2 regions of the Staphylococcus equorum genome follow, and region 2 is predicted to be linked to the other one. Evidence: riboswitches for the same ligand, from Rfam matches in the RefSeq annotation. Region 2 holds a riboswitch; the other holds the start of a gene.
What was found. A riboswitch is a leader RNA that binds a small molecule or an ion and turns the genes downstream of it on or off. The one in region 2 is predicted to bind FMN.

Region 1: it holds a riboswitch for FMN, as region 2 does, so the genes downstream of both, PYW44_RS06795 (ECF transporter S component) here and ribD (bifunctional diaminohydroxyphosphoribosylaminopyrimidine deaminase/5-amino-6-(5-phosphoribosylamino)uracil reductase RibD) in region 2, are expected to answer to the same signal.

The regions. Positions count from the first base shown of each region.
Region 1 covers NZ_CP118982.1:1,386,248-1,401,565, forward strand. Annotated here, with positions in the region: gene PYW44_RS06785 (response regulator) at 1-562, shown strand, start outside; gene PYW44_RS06790 (ATP-binding protein) at 546-2,321, shown strand; FMN riboswitch at 2,545-2,680, shown strand; gene PYW44_RS06795 (ECF transporter S component) at 2,746-3,291, shown strand; gene PYW44_RS06800 (ferredoxin) at 3,573-3,821, opposite strand; gene PYW44_RS06805 (helix-turn-helix domain-containing protein) at 3,931-4,896, shown strand; gene PYW44_RS06810 (RecQ family ATP-dependent DNA helicase) at 4,883-6,262, shown strand; gene ebpS (elastin-binding protein EbpS) at 6,411-8,228, shown strand; gene ypdA (bacillithiol disulfide reductase YpdA) at 8,423-9,409, shown strand; gene PYW44_RS06825 (asparaginase) at 9,553-10,527, opposite strand; gene cmk ((d)CMP kinase) at 10,606-11,265, shown strand; gene rpsA (30S ribosomal protein S1) at 11,573-12,754, shown strand; gene der (ribosome biogenesis GTPase Der) at 12,945-14,255, shown strand; gene PYW44_RS06845 (NAD(P)H-dependent glycerol-3-phosphate dehydrogenase) at 14,274-15,272, shown strand.
Region 2 covers NZ_CP118982.1:1,100,814-1,116,131, reverse strand. Annotated here, with positions in the region: gene leuS (leucine--tRNA ligase) at 1-328, opposite strand, end outside; gene PYW44_RS05490 (MDR family MFS transporter) at 726-1,895, opposite strand; gene mnmL (tRNA modification radical SAM protein MnmL/YtqA) at 2,006-2,959, shown strand; gene mnmM (tRNA 5-(aminomethyl)-2-thiouridylate-methyltransferase MnmM) at 2,956-3,516, shown strand; gene PYW44_RS05475 (transcriptional regulator, SarA/Rot family) at 3,821-4,222, opposite strand; gene PYW44_RS05470 (L-lactate dehydrogenase) at 4,372-5,328, opposite strand; gene PYW44_RS05465 (alpha/beta fold hydrolase) at 5,579-6,403, opposite strand; gene PYW44_RS05460 (proline dehydrogenase family protein) at 6,668-7,669, shown strand; gene ribH (6,7-dimethyl-8-ribityllumazine synthase) at 7,783-8,241, opposite strand; gene PYW44_RS05450 (bifunctional 3,4-dihydroxy-2-butanone-4-phosphate synthase/GTP cyclohydrolase II) at 8,254-9,435, opposite strand; gene ribE (riboflavin synthase) at 9,446-10,078, opposite strand; gene ribD (bifunctional diaminohydroxyphosphoribosylaminopyrimidine deaminase/5-amino-6-(5-phosphoribosylamino)uracil reductase RibD) at 10,085-11,128, opposite strand; FMN riboswitch at 11,290-11,423, opposite strand; gene PYW44_RS05435 (FAD/NAD(P)-binding protein) at 11,706-13,175, opposite strand; gene PYW44_RS05430 (osmoprotectant ABC transporter substrate-binding protein) at 13,353-14,279, shown strand; gene sagB (peptidoglycan release complex glucosaminidase SagB) at 14,910-15,318, opposite strand, start outside.

The DNA of each region.
Region 1 (15,318 bases), 290 kb from region 2:
GCTTCCAGAGATGGATGGTATCACTGTAGCCTCACGTCTCAGAGAACACAAAGAAACACCAATTATTATGTTGACTGCTAAAGGTGAGGAAACAAATAGGGTAGAAGGATTCGAATCTGGTGCAGACGATTATATCGTGAAACCATTTTCTCCTCGTGAAGTGGTATTACGTGTCAAAGCGTTGTTAAGACGTACACAAGTAGCGCATACAGAACAAAGTGAACCACATGCACGTGATTTAATTGAATTTGACCACCTTGTCATTGATAACGATGCACACAGAGTATTAGCAGATAATAACCAAGTTAATTTAACACCAAAAGAATACGAACTGTTAATATTTCTAGCTAAAACACCTAACAAAGTCTTTGATCGTGAACAACTTCTAAAAGAAGTATGGCATTATGAATTCTACGGTGACTTGCGTACTGTAGATACTCACGTTAAACGTTTAAGAGAAAAGTTAAATCGAGTATCTGATGCGGCAGCTCAAATGATTCAAACTGTTTGGGGCGTCGGTTATAAATTCGAGGTTAAGTCCAATGATGAATCGGCTAAATAATGTAGTGATAAAACTGTGGTTAACTATTATTTTAATAGTAACGACAGTTTTAATTTTACTAAGTGCTGCACTCATAACATTTATTCAGTCCTATTTTACGCAAGAAACTGAAGATTCATTACTCAAAGATGCACAGCGTATCAGTCAATTGGTGGAAAGCGCTGATGACAAAGCTACAGCTATTGAATACAGTCGTAAATTGATAGAAAATCCAGATGGACTTATTATTATGAATGATAAGCATATGGTGAGCCAACATAAAGATAAAATTAAAGACAAGATGTTTAAAGAAATTAAAAACAATAAAGATTATAACCAAGTGTTTGATAAAGGAAAACAAATTTCGGAACATGTTACTGTTAAAATCAATGGGCAACAGCGAACTTATGTGTTAATTGGTTATCCTGCTAAAAACTTGACTGAACAAGATAATAATCAAAATAATAACTACAGTGGCGTATTTATATATCAAGATTTAAAAACTGTTGAAGAAACCAATAACGTAATTACAGTTATTATTTTAATTATAGCTATTATCTTCTTAGCTATTACAACCGTTTTTGCCTTTTTCTTATCATCTCGTATAACAAAACCGTTACGAAATTTACGGACACAGGCCTTGAAAGTTTCTAAAGGAGATTATGCGCAAGTCGTACCTGTCAATACACGTGATGAAATTGGTGAATTATCTCGTACGTTTAATACGATGAGTTCAGAAATTCAACAACATATAGATGCCTTATCATCTTCTAAAAATATTCGTGATAGCCTAATCAATTCTATGATTGAAGGTGTATTAGGATACAATGATAAAAAAGAAATTATAATTTCTAATAAGATGGCTCAAAATACACTTCAAATACTGGATGAACATGAACTGAAAAAGCTTGATAAACAAAATGAACGTACTTTCAAAAACAAGCAAACACAATTTGAAGAATATGAAATAAACACACGTTATTTAGTAATAATAACGAGTTATATTGATCAAATTCAGCCAGATGGTCGTAGTGGTATTGTCGCTATTATTCGTGATATGACAAACGAACATAACATAGATCAAATGAAAAAAGATTTTATTGCTAATGTTTCACATGAATTACGTACGCCTATTTCATTATTACAAGGGTATACTGAGTCTATTGTGGATGGAATCGTCACAGAGCCTGATGAGATACATGAATCACTTTCTATTGTACTAGATGAAACTAAACGCTTAAATCGACTCGTAAATGAGCTACTCAGTGTTGCACGTATGGATGCTGAGGGTCTATCAGTAGAAAAATCTGTTCAGCCTATTGATACATTACTAAATAAAATGCAACAAAAATACCATAGTCATGCAGAAAGTTTAGGTTTAAGCATCAATTTAAATCCAAATACGCACGAACAGTTGTGGTATTATGATTTAGATCGAATTGAACAAGTATTAACTAATTTGATAGACAATGCAACAAGGTATACCGAAACAGGAGATGCCATCACTATCAGTTATGGAGAGTCAGAAACAGAAAATATATTATATATTACTGACACGGGCTCTGGTATTGCGCCAGAACATCTACAACAAGTGTTCGAACGTTTTTATAAAGTTGATTCTTCACGTAAACGTGGTAAACAAGGTACAGGTCTAGGTTTATTTATATGTCGAATGATTGTAGATGAACATGGAGGCAGTATTGACGTTAAAAGTAAACTAGGTCAAGGAACAACCTTTATTATCAAATTACCAAAGTTAACTGATAATGAGATGTTATAGCACTTACTTGAGTGTTACTGTTTAAATTAAACAATAATATAAAGACCGACGAAATCATTATTGTTATTTCGTCGGTCTTTATTATCAATTATGCTTACAAACTTACTAAAGAGTGTATATTTCCTATAATTCAGTCGCTTTCACTCCTTTTTAACATATTTAGAGCAATAGTATTGTTTTTATCTGAGTAATAAGCTATGATATATTTATAAAAATTTAAGATATTCATCTTCGGGGTAGGGTGCAATTCCCAACCGGCAGTAATTAAAGCCTGCGACCCATTTATTTTCATTTAAATAAATGGCTGATCTAGTGAAAATCTAGAGCCGACAGTAAAGTCTGGATGGGAGAAGATGGAGGGTTGTTTGTTGTGCTATTAAATCCTCCTATTCGATAAAAGATGAATGGAAGGAGATAATTTAATATGCAACAACAAACAAAACGACTTATTACGATAAGTATGTTAAGTGCGGTTTCTTTTATATTGATGTTTATAAAATTTCCAATACCATTTTTACCGCCTTATTTAACTTTAGACTTTAGTGATGTACCCGCATTATTAGCTACATTCACACTCGGACCGCTCGCTGGTATTATTGTGGAATTTATAAAAAATTTATTGAACTTTTTATTCAATCTTGGAGATCCAGTTGGTCCAGTTGCTAACTTTTTAGCAGCATCCAGTTTTTTACTGACAGCTTATTATGTCACTAAAAACAAATATAACCTTAAATCACAAATTATAGGTTTTACTGTAGCAACTATTGTGATGACAATTATTTTAAGTATCTTAAATTACTTTGTGTTGTTACCTTTATATGGCATGATTATGAATTTATCTGATGTTGTTGAAAACGTTAAGATTGTTATTGTATCTGGCGTTATTCCATTCAACATTATTAAAGGCGCTATTATTTCTATAGTGTTCATTGTTTTATTTAAACGTTTAAAAAATGTATTACCAAAATAAATTTAAAAATATCTGGAGATTAATACTCAGATAAATAAAAACAGGGTGATTTCTATTGAAGTAATACAGAAATCACCCTGTTTTTATATTTTAAATTAACTATTAATAATTCAGAACCATCTTAGACATAAAAATTAGCATGTTCCACATAATGAGAACACGCTAACCTTAAACATAGCCATTAGTAATTATAGATAGTAATCACTGTTTTCAGGCAAATGCTTATTATATATAATTAAGTATAAACGGCAATACTTACTTTTATGGAACTAACCTTGCTTTTATTCAAACTTTAATGCATCTCCATCAAATGATTCTTCTTCAATTTTAATTGAATCAGTAGGACAACCATCTAACGCATCTTCCATATCCTCATATAATTCTTCCGGCACCTCTGCTGTACCTTTGTTGTCATCTAGTATCACATAGGCAATACCTTCATCATCATAGTCATATATATCAGGGGCAGCGGCACCACAAGCACCACATGCAATGCATGTATCCATATCAACAATTGTATATTTAGCCAATTTCTTCGCCTCCTTTGACAAAAATGCTACACTAATAGCACAATTATTATTGTAGTCACTGTACTAAGTTTTTTCAAATGTTTTCGTTTTATAAAATGAGGGAGTAAACATGTATAATATAATCCAATTTGCACAAACACATGCACACAATTACAAAACTGAAAAAAGTATATTTAATATTATCACAGGGAAAAAGTCACATCAAACTTTTTTTGATGCCTGTAGTCAACAACTCTTATCATTATATCACAGCATGCCTAACTTGAAATATCAGTCGTTCGAGCGATACCTCAATCAATTTAATGATCAACATAATAGCTATCAAAATATCGTTAATCATCCGAGACATACGTTTGATAGTTTAACCAATACATTTAAAGCCATACAATTGTTAACTCAGACCCTATCTAACACACAACATAAGGTCTATCAATTCGTACCTATTACTCAACATAGTACTGTACACCAACAAGTTAAATTTGTATATAAAGAAATTATAAGCAATCAATTACAAGAACAATTCGTTGCAGAACTTACAACATTATTCCAATCTATACTGAATAAAAATAATACAATATATATTCACTATTACCTACAAGGTTTTGAAGAAAGTATGTATACACGACAACAAATCAGTTTAATAGAAGACATACCACAAGAACACTTATTTGAATTAGAATTTACAGATTTGGTCACTTTAATGTACGAGATTGAGCACGAGTCTAACTATCCACTGTTAAACAAACTCATTGTGCTACCATCATTATTAAATAAAACAGAGCAAACTTACTTAGGTTTACAAAATGGATTAAACTTCGAACAACTGGCTGCACAACAAAATGTTAAACCTAATACGATAGATGATCATATTTTAGAACTATTTATAAAAGGCTACATATCGAATTATGAAGATTATTTAACACATTCAACTTATACTGATTTCATGACTTACTACATTTCACATCGTAGTGAGAGGCTACGCAATTATAAAGAAATATTTCCGGACCTCAGCTATTTTGAATTGAAATTGATTATCGTTGGAATTGAGAGAGGTGAAATCAATGTTGCAACATGAGCTGAAAAAGTGGTTCGGGTTTGAGGATTTTAAACCTGGTCAACAAGAGATTATAGAAAGTGTATTGAACAATGAAGATACATTAGGTATTTTACCTACAGGAAGTGGTAAAAGTCTTTGTTATCAATTACCAACCTACATACGTCAACAACCGACACTCATCATTTCACCCCTCATTTCTTTGATGGATGATCAAGTCATGCAACTCAAATTACACGGTGAACATCATGTTTGTTGTATTCATTCAGGTATGGATGAAAACGAGAGAAAAAGAAACATTGAAGCACTAACAAAAAGTCGTTTTATCTATTTAAGTCCAGAATTTATACTCCAACCACAAAATTTTAAACTCATTAAAAATTTGGATATCGGCATGGTCGTATTAGATGAAGCACATTGCTTATCTGAATGGGGATATGATTTCAGACCTCACTATGCACTTATAGGTAAAATTATCTCCCGTTTTCCGACAGCAACCGTGCTTGCGCTTACAGCAACTGCACCGAATTATTTAACTTATGATTTAAACAATATGTTAAAAAAGTCTTTTCATGTTATTAAAACGAGTATGAACAGAGACAATATTTCTTTAGCACATAAAAATTTCAAAGATGATGAAGCTAAATTAAAATGGTTACTACCAGCATTAGAAAATTCAGGACCTACAATTATTTACGTTTCTTCTAAAAAAGTGTGTCTAACTTTAGCAAAAGAAATATATAATTATGGTTTTTTAACAGGAATATATCATGGAGATTTATCTTATCAAGAACGGCACACAGTTCAGCATCAATTTTTAAATAATGAAATACCTATCATCGTGGCAACCAGTGCATTTGGTATGGGCATTAATAAAAAAGATATACGTTCTATTTTTCATTACCACCTATCGACAAGTCCATCAAACTATATGCAAGAAATTGGTCGCGCTGGTCGTGATGGGGCAGACAGTCAAGCAATTAGTTTATTTCAACCTGATGATAGTTTTTTACTAGAAACACTATTATTTACGGATATGATGACCACTAATGACATAGATGCTTTTGAAACAGGTGCCTTTGTAACTCCGGACAAATTTGAAATATTAGAAATTTTAAATAGCTATTACTCATTTGCTGAGTTACGTACGATATTCGACAGGACCTATCAGCGAAAACGCCAAGGTTATATACGTATGCTAGGATACAAAAACCTAGACCAATGCCGACGCACTTATATGATGGAATTCTTTGGTGAAACGTTAAGTAAAAGACCTGATCAATGCTGTGATAATGATTCTGATTTAAATGTAATTAATTTAATTAATAGAAAAAAAGTAAAAAGAAAAATGGATTTTAATGAAAAAATACAAAATTTGTTTAAATAATAGACAAATACTTTACTTCACTTTTTCAAACAAGCTATAATACTACATATATACTAGCTTAATAGTAATTTTTTGCATAAAAAGTTATACATATTTACTTATTTTTAGGGTATAACAGTATATACTTAAATTAAAACAAGGAAGGATGATGAATTTGTCTAACAACAATTTTAAAGATGATTTTGAAAAAAATCGTCAATCTATTGATCCAAAAGAACATCAAGACAATGCAAAGGATTCCGTTAACGGTTCAGTTGACAACGTAAAAGAGGAAGTTTCTGATAAGACAGACGAACAATTCCCTCCTAGAAACGCTCAAAGAAGACAGCGCAGACGTGACACAGCAACAAATCAGAATCCAAATAATCAGCCTGAACAAGATAAAGGTGAAGTTCAAGGCGATGATCAATCACTACAAGATAATAACGCATCAGAAGCAGATTATGATAATAATAACTCAACAAAAGATCCTTCGAAGAATAATGATTTAAACCCCGAATCTACGAACAATCAAAATAACAAAGGAAACCAAAATGATTCCAACGAAAACGTTGAATCACAAAAAGATAATGAATCTAATAAAAAAGGTGCTGCTGTAGCTGGTGGCGCTGCTGCAACTGGTGCAGGTGCTTATGCTGCTGGAAAGCACAATGATAATAAAGATTCAGCAGAAAATGACTTAAATGATAATGAACAAAATATCAACAACTCTGATAACGAACGAGCAGACAAATCAGATGATGCTTCGCATTCAGAAAATGATAACAATAGTTCTAAGAAAAAGGGTGCTGCTGTAGCTGGAGGTGCCGCTGCCGCAACCGGTGCAGGTGCTTATGCTGCTGGAAAGCATAGCGATAATAAAGATGAACATAACCAAGATAACAACCAAGATAATAACAATAAAGCAACCGAGCAGAATAAAAATGAACAAGATATAGAAGATCAAGATAAAAAAGATCAAGATAAAGAAGGCTCTAAGAAAAAAGGTGCTGCTGTAGCTGGAGGTGCCGCTGCAACTGGTGCAGGTGCTTATGCTGCTGGCAAGCACAAAGGCAACAAAGACAATAAAGATAATCACAGCGAAAACGAAGCACAAGATAAAGATGAAAAGAACAAAGAAAAAAATGGTTCTAAGAAAAAAGGCGCTGCTGTAGCTGGTGGCGCAGCTGCTGCCGGAACAGGTGCTGCCGCAGCGGCACATTCTAAAGCTGGCGGTGGCAATGGCAACGGCGGTAATGGTAATGGCGGCAATGGTAATAATGGTGATAACAATGACGACGATAATAAGAAAAAGAAAAAAGGCGGTTTATTAGGTAAATTATTACCAATATTGGCTGCGATATTAATATTAGCTGCAATTGCTATTTTCGGTGGCATGGCTTTAACTGGCGATGACGAAGGTGACAAAAATAGCGATGACAAAAAAGTAGCTGATAATAAAGATAGTAAGTCTGATTCTGAAAAAGATAAAGATGAAGATAAAAAATCAGAAGATGATAAAGCCAATAAAGATGAAGACAAAGATGACTCATCTTCAAACTCAGAAGACAGCAATAGTGGTTCAGATTCTGCCAATTCTGATAGCGAAAACGCTGACCAAGCAAACAGTGATGCTAATTCTGATTCAGCTAGCAACGGTTCACAAGATGCAACAAATAGTACGCAAGACAGTCAAGGTCAAAGCGACCAAAACAGTCAGAGCGGTCAAGATCAACAAAGTGATCAATCTAACGCTCAAAGCAATTCATCTTCAGATCAATCACAAGCAACTAACAACCAAGATAGCGAACAAGCAAATAGTAACTCTGGCCAACAATCACATGTAGTCAATGGTCAAAATCTATATAGAATTGCTATTCAATATTATGGTAGTGGTTCTCCAGAAAACGTTGAAAAAATCAGACAAGCCAATAATCTACAAGGAAATGAAATCCATAATGGACAACGCCTTGTTATTCCACAATAGTTCATCATGTTATAAGTAAAAACCTATTAAACGACCAAACTCTTTAAATTAGTGAGTTTGGTCGTTTTTGTATTTAGTTTTTAAGATTAATAAAGCGTCAATATAATTTGTGCAAGAATATTCGATTTCTATCATTTGGTTTTTTCTAAACTACTGGTATAATATATTGGTGGTATAAGGAGGACAAATAAACTATGCAAACAGTTGAAAGTATAATTATTGGTGGCGGTCCTTGCGGATTAAGTGCTGCTATTGAACAAAAGAAAAAAGGTATTGATACTTTAGTTATTGAAAAAGGAAATGTTGTAGATGCAATCTATAATTATCCAACGCATCAAACTTTCTTTTCATCAAGTGATAAATTAAGTATTGGGGATATTCCATTTATTGTTGAAGAAAGCAAACCACACAGAAATCAAGCTTTAGTATATTACAGAGCAGTGGTTAAGCATCATCAATTGCGAGTTAACGCTTTCGAAGAGGTCCTCACAGTGAAAAAAATTAATAACCGTTTTACGATTACAACAACTAAAGATGTCTATCAATGTAGATTCCTTACTGTAGCAACTGGCTATTATGGTCATCATAATCATCTTGAAGTAGATGGAGCTGAGCTTCCAAAAGTAATGCATTATTTTAAAGAAGCACATCCTTACTTTGACCAAAATGTTGTAATTGTCGGAGGTAAAAACTCAGCTGTAGATGCTGCTCTAGAGTTAGAAAAGGCTGGAGCAAACGTAACAGTTATTTATCGCGGAGAAGATTATCCAAAAGCAATTAAACCTTGGATTCTACCGAATTTTGAATCTTTAGTACGTCATGAAAAAATTAACATGGCATTTAATTCAAATGTTACTAAAATAACAGAAGATAGTGTGTTTTATGAGCAAGGAAATCAAACAATTGAAATTCCTAATGATTATGTCTTTGCTATGATTGGTTATCATCCAGACTATGATTTCCTACAATCAATTGGTATAGATATCAATAGTAATGAGTTTGGTACTGCACCAGTTTATAATAGAGAAACTTATGAAACAAATGTCGAAAATTGCTATATCGCTGGTGTCATTGCGGCAGGCAATGATGCAAATACAATATTTATAGAAAACGGCAAATACCACGGCGGTATTATCACTCAAAGTATTTTATCTAAAAAACAAACACCACTTGAATCATAATAATATAACAAACTAGAGCGTAAGACAGAAATTAAATTTTTCTAATGACATTTTTGTCTCATGCCCAGCTCTGCAAAATCAATTAAAAAATGATGGTTCCTACGTTTAATAAAGTAGAAACCATCATTTCTTTTTTTAAATCATTATAACTGTGATTCGAAATATTTTTTTAACTGCTTAGCGTTTAATTGGTTACTTAAACCTACTAAAAGTTTAAGTCTTGCTTTCGGTCCATTTAATCCATTTGAAAAAACAACGCCTTTTTCAGCTAAGGTAGCACCGCCACCTTCATAGGCATAAATTGGGCCAACAATACCATTAAATGAGCGTGAGACAAGCACAACTGGTATCTCTTTATCTAAACACTTTTCTAGGCCTTCCAAACAAGTAGGTGGAAGGTTGCCTTGTCCTAGACCTTCGATAATAATACCATCAACTTGATGCTCACTATAAAAGTTTAATACATCATTATTCATACCCATATAAGCCTTTACTAAAGGAATGTTTAAATCATGGTTAATATCATTTAAAACTAAATGTTCGTATGGTTTATGGTGGAATTGAACACTATTTTTTGTCACTACGCCCAATGGTCCATGATTAGGACTCTGGAATGTATTCGTATTGGAGGTATGCGTTTTAGTCACATTTCGTGCAGTATGAATTTCATCGTTAAATACAACCATAACACCCATATCTGCTGCATTATCACTTGAAGCCACTCTAATAGCTGAGATAAAATTATATAAACCATCTGAGCCAATTTCATTTGAAGAACGCATAGCACCCGTAATTGTTATCGGTTTTGAAACATTTATAGTAAGATCTAATAAGTATGCCGTTTCTTCTAACGTATCTGTACCATGTGTAATAACAAACCCATCATAATTTTCATCCCTATTAGCATCTTCAATAATAAGCTTTAATGTTTCTACATACTTTATATTCATATGTGGGGATGGAACGTTAAATGGCGTAATTTCTGTTACATCAGCATATTGTTTAATAATGTCTTGATGGTTGGATATTGGATTGTCTGAATTTGTTACTACTTTATTAGTTTCATCTTGTGACATGCTAATCGTCCCACCAGTATGTATGAGAAGAAGTTTTTTCATATGGGCATTCCTCCTATTTATAACTTACATATTTATGATAAAATATTATACATAAAACAACAAGGAAGGTTTACTAAAATGAAATTAATTAATATCGCACTTGATGGACCTGCTGCAGCAGGGAAAAGTACAATAGCTAAACGCGTTGCTGCACAATTATCTATGATTTATGTAGATACTGGCGCAATGTATCGAGCTATAACTTATAAATATTTACAACAAAACAAGACTGAAGACTTCTCGCAATTGATAGATTCATCTGAATTATCATTAACATATGATGAAGAAAAAGGTCAGAGAGTCATTTTAGATAACTATGATGTTACTGATTTTTTAAGAGAAAATAATGTAACAAACAATGTTTCCTTTGTAGCATCTAAAGAAGCTGTGCGTACTTTTGCAGTTAAGAAGCAACAAGAATTAGCAGCTCAAAAGGGCATTGTTATGGATGGTAGAGATATCGGAACAGTTGTATTGCCAGATGCAGATTTAAAAATTTATATGATTGCCTCTGTTGAAGAACGTGCAATGCGTAGACAAAAAGATAATGAACAAAGAGGCATCGACTCTAATGTAGAACAACTAAAGCAAGAAATTGCGGATCGAGATAATTATGACATGACACGTGAAATTTCACCTTTGAAAAAAGCGGATGATGCAATTACGGTAGATACAACTGGTAAAAGTATTGAAAAAGTAACTGAAGAAATTTTATCATTAGTTACTGAAATTAAATAAAATAATAGTTTTTTTATAAATACAGCGTATTATAGTGCCGTTTCTTTTTAAATTGTGTAAAAAGGTTATATAATAACTAATGTAGGGTATATAAATAAGGTACATTTTTATATCAATTAGATCTGCATATATATAAATAAATGTAATTTTTAGGTAAAAATTTCAAAGCTTTAGTTAGCTATAAACCCTGATTTTACAACTTTTTAACAAATAGAATTTGAATTCCTATAATAAAGGGGAATTTCTTGACAATTCTGTCAGTTTATAAGATGTTATAATTATGTAGTGTAATAAGGAGGCAGACAAGATGACTGAAGAATTCAACGAATCAATGATCAAAGAGATTAAAGAAGGGGATACGGTTACTGGTGAGATTCAAGAAATTGATGAAAAACAAGTAATTGTAAACATTAACGGTGCTAAATTTAATGGTATTATCCCTATTAGTCAACTTTCTACGCATCATATAGACAACCCAGGTGATGCTGTCAAAGTTGGTGATGAAATTGGTGCATATGTTACAAAAGTAGAGTATGACGAAGAAAATGAGACAGGTGCTTATATTCTTTCTAAACGTCAACTTGAAACAGAAAAATCATATGAATTTTTACAAGAACAATTAGACAACAATAAAACGATTGAAGCTAAAGTCACTGAAGTAGTAAAAGGTGGTTTAGTAGTCGATGTTGGTCAAAGAGGGTTTGTTCCAGCTTCATTAATTTCAACAGACTTCATTGAAGATTTCTCTGATTTCGAAGGACAAGTTCTTAAACTAAAAGTGGAAGAACTAGATCCTGCTAATAATCGTGTCATTCTTAGTCGTAAAGCTGTAGAGGCATTAGAAAATGCAGAGAAAAAAGACGATTTATTAAATTCACTTAATGAAGGCGATGTTATCGAAGGTAAAGTTGCACGCTTAACTAACTTTGGCGCTTTTGTAGATATCGGCGGCGTAGACGGACTTGTTCACGTTTCTGAATTATCTCATGAACACGTTAAATCTCCAGAAGACGTAGTATCTATTGGAGATACAGTTAACGTAAAAGTAAAATCAGTTGATAGAGATTCAGAGCGCATTTCATTATCAATTAAAGATACTTTACCAAGTCCATTTGAATCAATAAAAGGTGAGTTTAACGAAGGTGATGTCATCGAAGGAACTGTTGTTAGACTAACTAACTTCGGTGCCTTTGTTGAAATTAAACCAGGCGTTCAAGGTTTAGTACACATTTCTGAAATAAGACATACTCACATTGGTTCACCAAGCGAAGTATTAGAGCCTGGAGAAGTCGTAGGTGTCAAAGTACTAGGTGTCGACGTAGAAAAAGAACGTATTTCGTTATCTATTAAAGCAACATTAGAAGCGGAAAATGTAGTTGAAAGTGATAGTGCCACTACGAAATCATACTTGGAAAGTGGTTCTGACGATGATGACAACCCTACTTTAGGTGATGTTTTCGGAGATAAATTAAAAGACTTCAAGTTTTAACGTATAAATTTAACACCAATTTTAAATCTTGTCCTAACATCTATTTAGGACAAGATTTATTTTTATGTAATCTCTAAAAACAGTTTTTTTAAAGCTAACCTAATAATATTAGTACAGATTAAATATTTCTTTTGATTTGCTTTCCCCTTATGATAGAATTATAGAGATTAAAAAAGAGAGGAAGTTAGTTATGACTAAACCTATAGTAGCAATTGTAGGCAGGCCCAATGTAGGCAAATCTACAATTTTCAATAGAGTCGTAGGTGAGCGTGTATCTATCGTAGAAGATACACCCGGTGTGACTCGAGACAGAATTTATTCATCAGGCGAATGGTTAACACATGATTTTAACGTCATCGACACAGGTGGTATTGAAATTGGTGACGCACCATTCCAAACACAAATAAGAGCACAAGCAGAAGTTGCAATTGATGAATCTGATGTCATTATTTTTATGGTTAACGTACGTGAAGGTTTAACACAAAGTGATCAAGTTGTTGCTCAAATGTTGTATAAATCAAAAAAACCTGTTGTTTTAGCAGTTAATAAAGTAGATAATCCAGAAATGAGAAATGAAATCTATGATTTCTATGCGCTTGGCTTTGGCGACCCTTATCCAATTTCTGGTTCGCATGGTTTAGGTCTAGGTGATCTTTTAGATGAAGTTGTCAAACACTTTAAAGAAGAAGAACCTGATCCATATGATGACGATACGATTCGCTTATCTATTATCGGACGTCCAAATGTTGGTAAATCTAGCTTAGTCAATGCAATACTAGGTGAAGAACGTGTTATCGTTTCGAACGTAGCAGGAACAACACGTGATGCAGTCGATACTCAATATACTTATGACGACCAAGACTATGTCTTAATTGATACAGCGGGTATGCGTAAAAAAGGTAAAGTATATGAAAATACGGAAAAATATTCTGTATTACGTGCCCTAAAAGCCATCGAACGCTCAAACGTTATTTTAGTTGTTATTGATGCTGATCAAGGCATTATAGAACAAGATAAACGCGTGGCCGGATATGCTCATGAAGAAGGTAAAGCTATTGTAATCGTAGTAAATAAATGGGATACAGTTGATAAAGAAACGAATACTATGAAAAAATTCAAAGATGAGGTTCGTAAAGAATTCCAATTCTTAGATTACGCTGAAGTTGCATTTGTTTCTGCAAAAGAAAGTCAAAGACTTAAAACGTTATTCCCTTATATTACACAAGCCAGCGAAAACCATAAAAAACGCGTGAAGAGTTCAACTTTAAATGAAGTAATCACTGACGCTATTTCTATGAACCCAACTCCGACTGATAAAGGTCGTAGATTGAACGTTTTCTATACTACGCAGGTAGCAATTGAACCACCAACCTTTATCGTTTTTGTAAATGATGTAGAATTAATGCACTTTTCTTATAAACGTTATTTGGAAAATCAAATCAGAGCAGCATTCGGTTTTGAAGGTACACCTGTGCATATTATACCTAGAAAGAGAAATTAATTATCGGAGGAGATATTCATGTCTAAAGTAACAGTCTTTGGTACAGGAAGTTTCGGTACAGCTTTAGCAAATGTTTTAGCTGAAAATGGACACCAAGTATTGATGTGGGGTAAAAATGAACAAACAATCAATGAAATTAATAAACAACACATCAATAGTAAATATTTAAAAACAGCTAAGATTAATGATTCAATCAAAGCAACATTAGATATTAAAGCTGCTATAAATTTTTCTGAAGTTTTTTTAATGGCATTGCCTACAAAAGCTATTAGAACAGTAGCAAGCGAAATTGATTCACTTTTATCAACTCCAAAAACATTTATACATGTAGCAAAAGGAATAGAAAATGATACTTATAAACGTGTCTCTGAAATGCTAGAAGATTCTATTTCAGCAGAACATAATGCAGGTATCGGTGTATTATCAGGCCCAAGTCATGCAGAAGAAGTTGTCATTAAACAACCAACGACAGTTGCTGCATCTTCTAAGTCACCTGAAGTAAGTAAATTAACACAAGACTTATTCATGAATGATTATTTACGTGTTTACACAAATGATGATCTTGTAGGCGTTGAATTAGGTGGCGCCTTAAAAAATATCATCGCTGTAGCAAGCGGTGTGATTTCAGGTATGGGCTTTGGTGATAATGCTAAAGCAGCACTCATGACAAGAGGTTTAGCTGAAATTAGCCGTTTAGGTGAAAAACTAGGTGCTGATCCTATTACTTTCTTAGGTTTAGGGGGCATTGGTGACTTAATCGTTACATGTACATCTACGCATTCTAGAAACTACACTTTAGGATTTAAATTGGGTGAAGGAAAATCATTAGACACAGCGTTAGATGAGATGGATATGGTTGTCGAAGGTGTGTACACCACAAAATCAGTTTATCATTTAGCAAAAGCGCAAGATGTTGACATGCCAATAACGAATGCACTTTACAGTGTATTATTTGAAAACAGACCTGTAGATGAGAGTGTTAAAGATCTTATGGGCCGTGGAAAAAAATCAGAATAATGAAGCATTATTACACTTTTTAACAAATATATAGCAATTTGTTGTT
Region 2 (15,318 bases):
GACGTTTAAACGTCTCAATATTTTTTTTAGTAAATTCACGAGGATCATTACCAGTGTCTAAGGCATACTGTTCTGCAGGAAGACCAAATGCATCCCACCCCATTGGATGTAACACATTATAACCTTGCATACGTTTATAACGAGAAATAATATCTGTAGCTGTATAACCCTCTGGATGGCCTACATGAAGTCCTGCACCTGATGGGTATGGAAACATGTCTAGCGCATAGAATTTTTTTTGACCTAAATTATCGCTCGTTTTAAAAGTTTTATGTTCTGCCCAATAATCCTGCCATTTCTTTTCAATTTCATTATGATTGTAGTTCACTACTTTTCCTCCTATTCAATAAAAAAACACCTCAAACTATTATCGATTTCAAAAGGGACGACTTTCACCGCGGTACCACCCAGTTTCACATTAAATGTGCGCTCATTTAAATTAATAGTTAGAGATGTTATAAATTCATTTAAGTCCTGGTAAGTTCACTCAATGCTTAACACTAGGTTCCACCTTTCCTAGTTCTCTGTAGAAAAGCTTTCAAGTTACTACTCCTATACATTACTAATGATATTTGAAAAAAGGTTTTATTTCAAGTGGAAAACGCGAAATAAAGCTACACTAAAAGTTTCTATGTTGCGATTTATTAGTTTTTATAAAAAAATCGAACAAGCAACCTTACACCTGTTCGAGAAAATGATTATAATTTTTATTTTCCATGTAAAATTTATACATCTTTTGGTAATTTCCTATCATAAATCATTAAGAAAAACACTGCGATAACAAGTAAACCTATCATACTTAAAAACATCGCTTGCATATTAAATGTATCTACAAGAACTCCGCCTATAAGCGGACCAAAAGCCTTGCCTACAGTTGCTGCTGAGTTAACATACCCTTGAAACGCCCCTTCTTTTCCTTTTGGAGCTAATTGATTTGCAATTGTTGGAACGGCTGGCCAAACAAACATTTCACCTAATGTTAGTATAATCATACCTATCATGAACACTGAAAATTGTTCAGCAAAACTTGTCACTAAGAACGACATTATAAAAATCGCTATACCTACCAACATTTGATATTTTAAATTACCTTTTAGTAACCTGATTACCGGCATAATTAGCGGTTGTGCAACCAGAATCATAATACCATTAACAGTCCATAACAAACTGTATTGGCTCATTGACATATTAATTTCTTGAGTGAAAGAAGCAATCGTACTCTCCCATTGAATGTATGCAATCCAACAAATACTAAACATCACACATAAAAGTGATAGCGCAATAAATTGAACTCTGTTTTGTTTAGATAATAAGGACATCGTATCATTCGATTTTACTTTCACATCAAGTTTAATATTAAATTGTGTGATTGCTACAACTGCAAATGCTACATACATTAATAAGTTTGCTATAAATATGTAATTGAAACTCAACTCTGCCACAAAACCTCCGGATGCTGCTCCTATAGCGACACCTAAATTTTGCGCTAAATAGATTGCGTTAAATGTTTGGCGGCCACCTTGAGGCCATGCAGCGCCTGCGAGTGCATAAATAGCTGGAATAATCATACCCCCGCCAAAACCTAATGCTACGAGCCAAACCGCATACCAAGGCCACCCATGGAAGAAATTTAATAGCGTTGTACTGATTAAACATATAACTGTACCTATCATAATCGTTGGGTAGCCACCTAATTTATCAAATAAATTACCACCTAATAAATTACCAATAACCATACCAAACGAATTGATCATTAGGACAAAACCAGCCATTGTAAGACTTTTATCTAATTGTTCATTCATATAAATTGTATTTAAGGGCCATAAAAAACTTGAGCCAGTGATATTTAATGCCATCCCAATAACTAACCACCACACTGATTTAGGCATTTTCATAACAGTAAGCTCCTCTCTATTTTTAAAATTTCTAATTTTACACTAAACACTATATCATTAAAATATGTTAAAATCTTTAACTAGAATGAATTCAGAAAGGAAAATGTTTTATGGGACAATTTTTCCCTTACGCATTCGAGAATAAAAGATATCACACTTGGAATTATCACTTAAAAAATAAATTCGGACAAAAGATTTTCAAAGTAGCAATTGACGGTGGCTTTGATTGTCCTAATAGAGACGGTACTGTAGCACATGGAGGATGTACTTTCTGTTCAGCTGCAGGTAGCGGAGATTTTGCAGGTAATCGTGTGGATCCAATCGATGTACAATTTCAACAAATTAAAGATAGAATGCACGAAAAATGGAGTGACGGTCAATACATTGCTTACTTCCAAGCATTTACAAATACGCATGCACCTGTCGAAGAATTACGTGAAAAATATGAAACTGCTTTAAAGGAACCGGGTGTTGTTGGCCTTTCAATAGGTACACGACCTGATTGTTTACCTGATGATGTGGTTGAGTATTTGGCAGAGTTAAACGAGCGTACATATTTATGGGTAGAACTTGGTTTACAAACAGTTCACCAAGAAACATCAGATTTAATCAATCGCGCACATGATATGCAAACATATCATGAAGGTATCGCCAAATTACGGAAACATAACATTAATATTTGTACACATATTATTAATGGTTTGCCAGGTGAAGACTATACAATGATGATGGAGACGGCTAAAGAAGTCGCTCAAATGGACGTCCAAGGTATTAAAATCCATTTACTACATTTACTTAAAGGCACACCAATGGTGAAACAGTATGATAAAGGCATGTTAGAATTTATGTCACAGGATGAATATACTAAATTAGTTTGTGACCAATTAGAAATTATTCCAAAAGAAATGATTGTTCATAGAATTACTGGTGATGGTCCGATTGATTTAATGGTAGGTCCAATGTGGAGCGTAAATAAATGGGAAGTACTGAACGAAATCGATAATGAACTTGGTCGCAGAGAATCATATCAAGGAAAACATTTTGAAAGTAAGATAAAATCATGAAATTAGAACGTATTTTACCATTTGCGAAAACGTTGCTTCAACAACATGTTACATCAGAAAGCATTGTCATAGATGCTACTTGTGGTAATGGCAATGACACACTTTTTCTTGCGCAACAAGTGCCTCACGGTAAAGTATATGCATTGGATATCCAAACAGAAGCTATTAGCAATACAAAACTAAAAACTGAAGGTTATCACAATGTAACGTTGATTCAAGATAGCCATGCACATGTAAAACAGCATATTCCAGATATTGAAGTTGGTAAAGTGGATGCTGCCATTTTCAATTTAGGATATTTACCTAAAGGTGATAAATCGATTGTTACCCAACCTGAAAGTACATTGTCAGCTATCAACGCAATTTTTGATATATTAGCTCCAGAAGGCGTCATTATATTAGTGATTTATCATGGTCATGATGAAGGCAAGTTAGAACGTGATGCTTTAATTGATTATTTATCACAGTTTGACCAAACTAAAGCACATGTATTGCAATATCAATTTATTAATCAACAGAATAACCCGCCGTTTATCTGTGCACTTGAAAAAATTTAGACTGTGAATACCCCATGATTTCAAGGTATATTTCTTAACGCAACCACGGTTATTAACAATTTATTCGAAGATAAAATAACTATTTTAAATCTCAAACAAACCAAACTTGTATTATTTACGTTTAGTTTGTTTGAGATTTTTAATTACTATCAATGATTTAGCACGACTTCTGTGTGGAAGGAATGAGCTAAAGACTACAGGCTAAAGCTAGCCCTGAGGAAAGTATGCACAAACCTTATTTATAATAAAATAAAAAAGACAAACAAAAGCCTCGGTATTTGACTACCGAGGCTTTGCTTATTCCCTATAAGTTAATGATAGATTTAAGACTAGTTTGAATGCTAGTTGATTTTGATTCAATTTCTTCTTTGAAGAAATTTAAAAGGCTTTCCCGTTGCGCTTTTAAATCTTCATTGAAATGAATGATAACTGTACGTTCGTCATTTTGTGGTCTTTCTTTAATGATCCACGCTTTTTCCACTAAATCATTATAAGTTCTTGTACGCTTATAAGATTTAATGTGTACAAAATCATCCATTTCCTTTAAAGTCATCGATCCTTCTTTCCAAAGTGTTAAAAGAATCAAAATTTCTTCTTTCGACATCTTGTACTGCTTTTGAACTTTGTTAAAGATATCTTCGATGTCATTCAACACCATTTCTAATCTTAAAACACCATCAACATTATCAGTAAATGTCTTCCCCATAGAATAATCCCCCAATCATAGTATAAAGTTAAACATGTAAAATTAATTTATCAAAAAACATCATTCTTAGTAAATAAATTCTTCACTGAATTAACATTAGAATTTTTAATAAAATTAATCTTATATACAGTTTAAATTTAAACTATGAATTATGCAATTATATGAGTTATTTTATTTTGCATTTCTTTCAAAATAGTGGCTGATTTTTCGAATAACTTGCGCTCATGGCTGTCTAGAGGCATTTCAAAAACTTTTACAGCACCTTCTTTATTTACTTGTGTTGGTACACCAATATAGACTTCTTCTTGGTTGTATTCACCCTCTAAATAACTAGAAACTGTTAATACAACATTTTGATTATTTAAAATTGCTTTAGTAATGTGTAGTAACCCCATTGCAATCCCATAATACGTCGCACCTTTTGCTTGTATTATATCGTAAGCTGCATCACGCGTGTTTGTAAAAATCTCTTCAACTCTGTGTTGCTTTTCAGGATCATCTTTTAAAAGTTGATATAAAGATTGACCAGCAATATTAGCTTGAGACCATACCGCTAATTCTGAATCACCATGTTCACCGATAATTTGACCATGCACGCTTCCTGATGAAACGCCAAATTCTTCAGCTAACTCATATTTAAAACGTGCTGTATCTAAAATTGTACCAGAACCTATCACTTTTTCTTTTGGTAAACCTGATACTTTGTATGTCACATATGTTAAGACATCTACTGGATTTGTAGCAATTAAGAAAATACCATCGAATCCAGATTTCATAACTTCAGAAACAATTCCTTTAAAAATTTTGGTGTTTTTTTCAATAAGATCTAAGCGTGTTTCACCTGGTTTTTGAGCTGCACCAGCAGTAATGACGACTAAATCTGCATTTGTACATTCATTATATGTACCTGCTTTGATTTTCACTGGTGAATCACCATATGGCGCACCGTGATTTAAATCCATGACGTCGCCCTTAACTTTTTCTTCGTCTAAATCAATAATTACTAATTCATCTGCAACACCTTGAGCTACTAACGCAAAAGCATAACTTGAGCCTACTGCCCCATCACCTATTAAAACTACTTTATTATTTTTAACTTGTTTCATTATATGACGCTCCTCACGTATTCAATCGTTAAGTTATTATTTATGATTTATTTCACAATATAAATATAACAGTATTCTATGAGTTTTTCAATAAAATTGTGATTTATTTCACAAAATTATTTCAACAACCTTCATTATAGCGTGGTACATACTCTTTATTCTAAATGATATTTTATAAGAAAAGCGTCAGATAACATTTTATGGTATCTGACGCTTTTCTTACTCTATTTTAGTGTGGTGATGCTTTTAATTAAGATACTTCATGTTCATCATGTACAATAAAGCCGTTATTGCTTGCACTATTATTTAAAAATGCCAATATATATCTCATTACTTCATCTCTTTCGGGTTCATTATGTACCTCATGATAAAGTCCTTCCCATGCTTTGAAATATAATTCATCCGTTTTCACTTTGTCTTTAATTAATTCCATTGTTGATGTATCTGCAACTTGATCTTCTAGACCATACATTAACAGTAGTGGTAACGGTTTAATATCAGTTAAATGTGTTACTGTTTCTTTCATAATTTCTATGATTTGTTTATACCAGTGATAAGTTACTTTCTGCAACATCAACTGGTCATTTTTTATTTCTTCAATTACTTCTTCGTTTCGTGTTAAGTCTTCAACCGTGATTCCCACTTTAAATCTTGTATCTTTAGCTACTTTACCTATATTTGAAATTATTTTATCTTTACGAGATTTATTACTCTTTTTAAATTCTAAAAGTGGAGATAAAAGCATCAAACCTTCAATTGGTACTTCTACTTTTTCAAGTAAATTAAGTGTAATTAAACCACCTAAACCGACACCTAACACGTAAGTAGGTATTTTATACTCATTCGCTATTCTAATCCACTCTAAAATATGCTCATGATATACATCAAAACTGTCAATTTGACCTTTGTTAGAACGTGACGTTTGCCCTTGGCCAGGTAAATCGCCCATAATAACATGATATCCATTTCGGCGAAGCATCGTAATTACATATGCGTATCTTCCCGTATGTTCAAGCATGTTATGTGCAATTACAACGACACCTTTAGCTTCCTTTTCGGTTTCCCATTTCCACATAATACATACTTCCCCTTCTCGTTAAATTTCATTATATTTATTGTATCAAAATATGATGTACTTTTTCCATTTTAAAGATAGCCATGGACGTGAAAAACTCAATTTGTTTTAAAAATAAAAAGCATCTTATAATCAACACTTTGCTATAAGTGTATTTAATAAAATAAAGTGTAATATATTCTATTGTAAACGATTTCATTCCCTTTAGATTCATGCTACACTTATATTGAAAGATCAGCTGTAAGCAGAATGGGAGGAATTAATATGCCAATTGTGAAAAATTTTTTTATCGGGTTATCTAACAACCCTTTTTTAAATAAGACTGCTAAGGAAATCGGTCCAATGCTCGGTGCTAATAAAGTGGTTGCTGGCAATACAATCGAAGCCTTATTAAACACAATTGAACGTCTAAACAGCAAGGGAATTACAGTTACTGTAGATTGCCTTGGAGAATTTGTTGTAACTGAAGGTGAAGCAATTCAATCAAAAGATCAAATATTAGAAGTGATGTACGCTATTTATAATAATAGCTTAGATGGTCACATGTCTATTAAATTAAGCCAGTTAGGCTCTGAATTTGATTTGGATCTTGCTTATCGCAATCTACGTGAAATATTATTAAAAGCGAATGAGTTTAATAATATGCATATTAATATCGATACTGAAAAGTATGATAGTTTATTTGACATCACGCAAGTGTTAGACCGTTTAAAAGGTGAATTCAAAAATGTAGGTACCGTAATTCAAGGTTATTTATATGAAGCTGATACACTTGTAGAAAAATATCCAGAATTACGATTGCGCATGGTTAAAGGCGCATATAAAGAAAGTGATACAATAGCTTATCAAACTAAAGAAGACATTGACGAAAATTACATACGTTTAATTGAAAAAAGATTATTAAACGCTAAAAATGTAACGTCAATTGCAACTCATGATGATAAAGTTATTACACATATAAAACAATTTATCAAAGATAATAATATCGAAAAAAATCAGTATGAATTTCAAATGTTGTATGGTTTCCGTACTGATTTAGCGGAGAAAATAGCTGGGGAAGGTAACAATTTCTGTATTTATGTACCATATGGGGATGATTGGTTTAGTTACTTTATGAGGCGACTAGCTGAACGACCTCAAAATTTAAATTTAATGTTTAAAGAATTAATGAAACCCGAAGTAATGAAAAAAGCGGGCGTTGTTACAGGTATAGTTGCAGCCTTTGGAGCAGCTAGTGCCTTAGTATATCGCCTTTTCAAAAAATAATAGTGAACAAAAAAGAATTGGACTTAACGAAATCGTTATTGTCCAATTCTTTTTATTTTAGTAGAAACGCCTATATCCAGTTATATAAATGTTGACGTTTCAATCTTATTCTATTATATTTCTTTTAATAAATTAGCCATTTCTATTGCACTAATTGCTGCGTCTGCACCTTTATTCCCTGCTTTTGTGCCTGCACGTTCTACTGCTTGTTCAATATTTTCAGTTGTTACAACACCGAAGATAACTGGTGTATCAGCAACATCATTTGCCTTAGAAACACCTTTCGCCACTTCATTACACACATAATCATAATGAGAAGTAGATCCTCTTATTACACAACCTAACGTAATCACTGCATCATATTCACCTTTTTGAGCTAATTTCTTAGCTACTAATGGAATTTCAAATGCGCCTGGTACATATGCCACATCAATATTTTCTTTTGGTACTTCGTGTCGTACTAAAGTATCTTTTGCACCATCTAATAAACGGTTTGTAATAAAATCATTAAACCTACTTACAACAATTGCTACTTTTAAATCGGAACCTATTAATTTACCTTCAAAATTCATCCTATTGACCTCCTATATTAAATGACCCATTTTTTCTTTTTTCGTATCCATATAATCTTGATTAAATTTATTTGTTGGAACTACAAGATCAATTCTTTTATTAATATTCACACCATAAGTTTCTAGACTTTCAAATTTTTTGGGATTATTACTTAACAAATTCACGCTTTCAATGCCAAAATATTTTAAAATTCTCGCGGCGTCTTTATAATCTCTCAAATCTTCGTCGAAACCTAAAGCAATATTAGCTGTCACAGTATCATAACCTTGTTCAATAAGTTCATATGCTTTTAACTTATTAATTAAACCAATACCTCTACCTTCTTGAGGTAAATATAAAATAATGCCACCATGCTCACTTATATATTTCATTGAAGCTTCAAGTTGTTCACCACAATCACATCTTTGACTATGAAAAATATCGCCTGTCAGACAAGAAGAATGAATACGTACATTTTCTGTTTTCTTTATGTCTCCACTTACAATAGCCACAAGTTCTTCTTCATTCGTCTGAGAAGTAAAACCATACATATCAAACTTACCATGTTTAGTAGGCAACTTCACTTTTGCTTTTGCTTCTAACTTAGATGTTAATGATTTTCTATATGTTTCTAAATCTTCAATAGAAATCATTACAAGCGCATGCTTCTCCTTAAAGGCTTCTAATTCTTTACCTTTAGCCATAGAACCATCTTCATTCATAATTTCACAAATTAATGCTGCTGGTTTTGCGCCAGTTAGTTTAGCTAAATCTACAGATGCTTCTGTATGGCCACGTCTTTCTAACACACCATCATCTTGTGCAATTAAGGGGAATAAGTGGCCTGGTTTATTAAAATCACTAGCTGTTGCATTTTCCTCTATTAACGCTTTTGCTGTCATTGTTCTTTCTCCAGTACTGATACCTGTCGTCGTATTAATATGATCGACACTCACAGTAAATTGCGTACCATAGATATCAGAGTTATCATTCACCATTGGATTGAGTTCTAACTTTCCAGCTATACCTTTGCTAATTGGCGCACAAATGAGTCCTCTACCATATTTCGCCATGAAATTAACGGTATTATCTTGCATCCATTCTGTCACAGCTACTAAATCGCCTTCGTTCTCTCTGTTTTCATCATCAACGACAACAATACTTTTACCTTTTTTCAGTTCTATAAGTGCTGTCTCTATACTATCTAATTTCATACTACCCCTCCTAAAATCCAAATGCTCTAAGTTTTTCGGTATTTAATCCTGATTCATTATTACTGACAATTCTCTCTACATATTTGAATAACATATCAGTTTCAATATGGACCGGATCACCTACACGTTTTTGATTTAAAATTGTGGATCTTCGCGTTTCAGGAATGAGATGGATATCGAATTCAGCATCTTTTAATTGAAAAATAGTTAAGCTTACGCCATCTACAGTTATGGACCCTTGTGGCACCATTTGTTTAATAAGCGTAGTAGTAGGCTTAATTGTTACAATTTTAGAATTATCTGATGCTTGTATACGTGTAATCTTAGCTACTTCATCTACATGTCCTAGCACAAAGTGACCTCCAAAACGACCTTGACCACTCATCGCTCTTTCTAAATTCACTTCTGTAGATTGGTTTAAATGATTTAGATAAGTTTTATTTTCTGTACCTTTAATTACTTGTACAGAGAACGAATGCTTATTAAAATCAACAACAGTTAAACATGCGCCATTCACACTTATAGAATCTCCTATATGCATGTCTGATAAGATGGTCTCGCAATCAATTGTTAAGTTAACTACAGATTGTTGTGTCGTTATTTTTTTAATCGTGCCTATTTCTTCAACAATACCGGTAAACATGGTTATTCACTTCTTTCGCAACTCTAATTTAATGTTTTGCTCAAGCATTTGGGTATTAACAATTTCGAATTGTGGTACTTCTGATAATCCAAAAATATTTTTAGTTTGATAAAATTGATAATTACCAGAACCACCTATAATTTTCGGGGCATAATATAAGATAAGTTCATTCGTATATTGAGATTGAAGAAATGCTGAAGTTACGGTTGGACCTGCTTCTACCAATAATTTTCCAATTCCCTTTTGATATAAATCTATTAAAATATTTTCAATTGAACAATCAGTTAAAATAATAATTTCCACCTGTTCAATATCTGTTTTTAAGTTTTCATTTTGTGTATAAATCCAAATAGGTGTATGAGTATTTTTGAACATGTCTAATTCAAAATCAATTTGGCCTGATTGCGATAAAATTACTTTTGTTGGATGCTTACCTTCCTCAATTCGTGTTGTATATTGAGGGTTATCTGCATCTAATGTGCCTCTACCTGTAAGTACAGCATCATGCGTATGACGTAAGTTGAATACATCAGCTTTGACGGCTTTATTCGTAATCCATTTACTTTCACCTTCGTCAGTAGCCTGTTTACCGTCTAAACTACAAGCAACTTTAACTGACACTACAGGTACCTCTTTACTTTTGCTTATAAAGAAGTCTTTATACAAGTCTTCTGCTTCTGTATTATGACGAAATTCAACTTTTATTCCTGCGTGTTGTAATATTTCGTCACCGTTAGAGGGTAAAGTCGTATCTTTAACAGCATATATGACTTTCTTTATGCCAAAATCGATAATTTTATTCACACAAGGTGGCGTTGAACCAAAATGTGTACATGGCTCTAATGAAATAAATATAGTAGCATCTTTAGCTTCATCTTGTGCCATATCTAACGCTTGTACTTCAGCATGTTTATCGCCTTTTTTCAAGTGTGCGCCCATACCTACGATTCGGCCGTCTTTAACAACTACCGCGCCTACAGGCGGGTTTACACCCGTTTGACCACTTACCATTTTTGCTAATTGGATTGCATAATTTAAATATTGACTCACATTATCACCTCTAAATAATAAAAAACACCTGAAATAAAACATTTCAGGTGTGGGATATATATTGATATAACATCATTAGCTTCAAACTAAATACACTTATCCACTTTCAAATATAAGTGTATGCCAAATAAACACTTAAAAAGTGTCATTTTTGTTATACTTCATTCTTTCTCCCATCCAGACTTTACTGTCGGCTCTAGAATCTCACTAGATCAGCCACATTTGAATAATCAAATGCAGGTCGCAGGCTTTGTTTACTGCCGGTTGGGAATTTCACCCTGCCCCGAAAGAATATCTATGAAATTGTAAATAATGATTGAGTCAAGTAACTCTTATTAAGTTACATCAATATCGTACTACATTTTAGGCAGAATGACAATTCATATTATCTAAGTCGGCTTTATTTTCAACGTATTATTATTATTAAAATGCTTTAAATACTAATAAAAAAGCTTTTTACTCAAATTAATAAAAAATAAATTAATTTTTTATTATGACTTTTATACGCTTTATAATTTAGTTATTATTAAAAAATTAAACTCTCACAAAATATACTGCTAAAGAATTCATTTTACAATCACTTATCTGCTAACAACTGATTTACTACGCTAACCGCTTGTTTAACTATCATAGCTACACCATTACGAGACTGATTGATTCCATTTGTTAGTTGACCTAATGCGTACATGTGTTTAAGAGTTCCGTAGCGTGGACTTATAACTTGATTTGTTTCAGCAATAATTTGGATACCACCAAGCGGATGTGCTTGTACAACCTGTCTATTTTCAAGATTTAAAATCAATTGATCATCACTATCAAGATCTGAAAGTTGCGTTTTTGAACCAGTAGCATTAATTACGACATCGAATTTATGAACTGCCTCTGTTTCATTTTTGTATTTGAAATAAAATTGGCTTGCTTCATACTGAACATTCTCTAAACCACTTTTAATTTCAATAGTCCCATTTTTAATATGATCTATTATTAATTTAGCCGTACGTGGAGGCATAGGATTAGAATTATCTTTTAATATAGATTGGTAATCTTTTAAAAATTGTTTTTGATCTTCTCTACTGAAACTATTCCATATCCAATTTAAATTTTCTTTTACTAATTCAAGTATACTTTGGAATGCCCCTAATTCAGTTTCGTGTTCTAAATCATATGTTAAATCCTTCACCGGGTCATTTTGTCTACGATGCACTAATTTTTCAATTGCAACATTATAATATGCACAATCTTTCAAAAATAAACTTAGCGCTTGTTCCAAAGGTACGTTTCCGAAATTTTCATTCTTTATTGCATTAAAATTTTCAGGTGTTAAGTATTTAAATTCAATGTCAGGCATTTCACCTCTTACACTTGGCAATTGACCTTTGCGACTAGTTAAAGTAATTGGTAATTTAGGATGATGTGCAGTAACATAACGAATTACATCTAAAGATGCTAAACCTGTGCCAATGATTGCAATTCTGTCAGTTTCATTTACATCATCTAACGTATTATAAGTTGGATAAGGTGTATGAATATATCCTTTTTTCCCTTTCAAATGATACGGGTCATGGTATGACATTGTACCAATTGTTAAAAATACAACATCATACTTTTGACAATTTGACATGTCTTTCGAAGTACAAACATAATATTTAACATCTATTTGACCTACATCAGCTTCAATGAAAACTTCTGACACTTCTTCTTTAATCATCTGGATATTTTCAAATTGGTGATTATATTTTTCTAAAAAATCTTTCATATAATGTCCAAATATAAACCTAGGTAAATACTCCGGGTTTGAAAACTTAAATATCGATTGTGATTTGTACCATTCATAAAACTCGCCTTGATTCTCTAAATTCAAAGTCATTTGTTTGGCAGGTACATTTATTAATAATTGATCACTGTCATTTTGAAAAGGTACACCTTGCCCCATATTTTTAGGATTATCGTACATGTCTATATTCATCGTTGCAAAATTATCATGTTTCACTAATTCTTTCAGCAAGCTTACACCTGCTGTGCCCATTCCTATGATAGCTATTCGCATTGTACACATCCTTATTAAATTTATTTATATTCATTATAGCAATGATTAACCTTATATTACATGCTAATCTATTCAACTATCGTACAATTTAGCGTTGTTATAATATTTTGATGAATATGTTAATATTAATATATTCATCAAAATATTATTTCTGTACTTATTTTAAGGAGCTAGACAATGAAATTTTCAAAACATTTATTTTTTTTAATTATAGCAAGCACAATATTATTATCCGGTTGTGGATTGCCAGGGCTTGGTGGTAGCCAGTCAAAGGACGAGATTAAAGTTTCAGCGTTGGCTACGAGTGAATCTCAAATCATGGCATATATGATAATAAACCTTATCGAACATGATACAGAAGGTGAAATTAAAGGTTCAATCATTAATAACTTAGGCTCAGCAACAATCCAGCATAATGCACTAATGAATGGCGATGCAGATATCTCGAGCACCCGATATACTGGAACAGATTTAGTGGGTGTCCTTGAGTCTGAGCCCATTACTGATCCTAAAAAAGCGATGGATTTAACTAAAAAGTTGTTTCAGCAAAAATTTAATCAGACCTTTTTTGATTCATATGGTTTTGAAAATACCTTTGCCTTTATGGTAACTAAAGAAACTGCAGAAAAATATGATTTACAGACTGTTTCAGATTTAGAAAAAGTAAAAGATGAAGTAGACGTAGGAACAGATACAACTTGGATTAAACGTGGTGGTGATGGATACGCACCTTTCCAAGAGCATTATGGTTTTGCTTTTAATTCAATTAAACCGATGCAAATTGGACTCGTTTACGATGCTTTGAAAAGCAAAAAATTAGATGTTGCACTAGGCTATACGACCGATGGTAGAATTGCAGCTTATGATTTAGTAGTACTTGAAGACGATAAAAAGTTCTTCCCAACATATGATGCAAGTGCTGTAGCACCAAACAAACTTTTAAAAGAGCAACCAGAAGTTAGGAAAGCACTTAATAAATTAAACGATAAAATAAGTACGGAGCAAATGCAAAAATTAAATTATGAAGCAGATGGAGAAGGCAAAGAACCAGCAGTTGTTGCAGAAGAATTTTTAAAAGAGCACAATTACTTTGAAAAAGAATAATGCACAGTATATGCACTTGTGAGTAGTTATCGATGTATCTTCAAACCCAATTAATGTTAATATGTTGGCATAGACTAGGAAGTGATAATATGAAATTTACTATAAAAGTGTTTATATCAGCACTCATGTTCTTCATTCTTATAAGCCAAAAAAATAAAATAGAATAACAATAAAGAGTTTCCAAAATTGGAGACTCTTTTGTATATATTATAATATTGGCAGTAATTTGGGCTGACTTTTGACTCGTTTATAAAGTACTAGCCGAAGATCACAGTCTAAGGTAGTGCCGCGGAAAGCCTGCACAAAAGACTGTCGACAAAGTCAGGGGCTTTGTCGACAGCCTGATGGGAGTGGGACAGAAATCTATTTTTCAACAAGATTTCGTCGTATGAGACAGTTCGGCAAAGCTGACTAGAAAATGGAATACAAGAGTTGAAGCTCTTGCATAAGCACTACTTTTCTTCATAAATGAAGTAGTAGTTCTTTAAAAGCTTGATAAAAGCGCATTTTCAAATCAGTCAGCCACTGCCAATATAATAATTGAGGCTGATACATGTATTTTGTATCAGCCTCTTATCTACGTTCTCTTAATTTTCTATTGTAGTAGAAATTATTATTTCAAACGCTTATCTATTTTTTGTGTTTTTCATCATCTTTATAAACAAAATATTTATAATATTTGCCTTCTGTTTTCATATCTTCATAGAAATGAGCCATTAAAGTCGCATTACTTTCAGCCCACTTAATGTCTGTAGCATATTGATGTTCTCCTGGATTTTTAGGGTTCCATCTCATACTATAAAGCGTGTTTTGATCTTCATTAGATAAAAAGTGATCATGAATAAAGTTAGCCCCACCACTAATTGCTTTTTGTGGTGTGTCCCAGCCATGTTTTTTAGCATATTCTGAACCTGTTTTAATTGGATCTTCATCAAGTGCACCTACACCAAAGAAGTTATAATATTTTTTACCATCAATTTCTACACCACTTGCAAGTTCACTTTTAGCAGAGCCTGTTTCAAGTAGCGCATGTGAAATT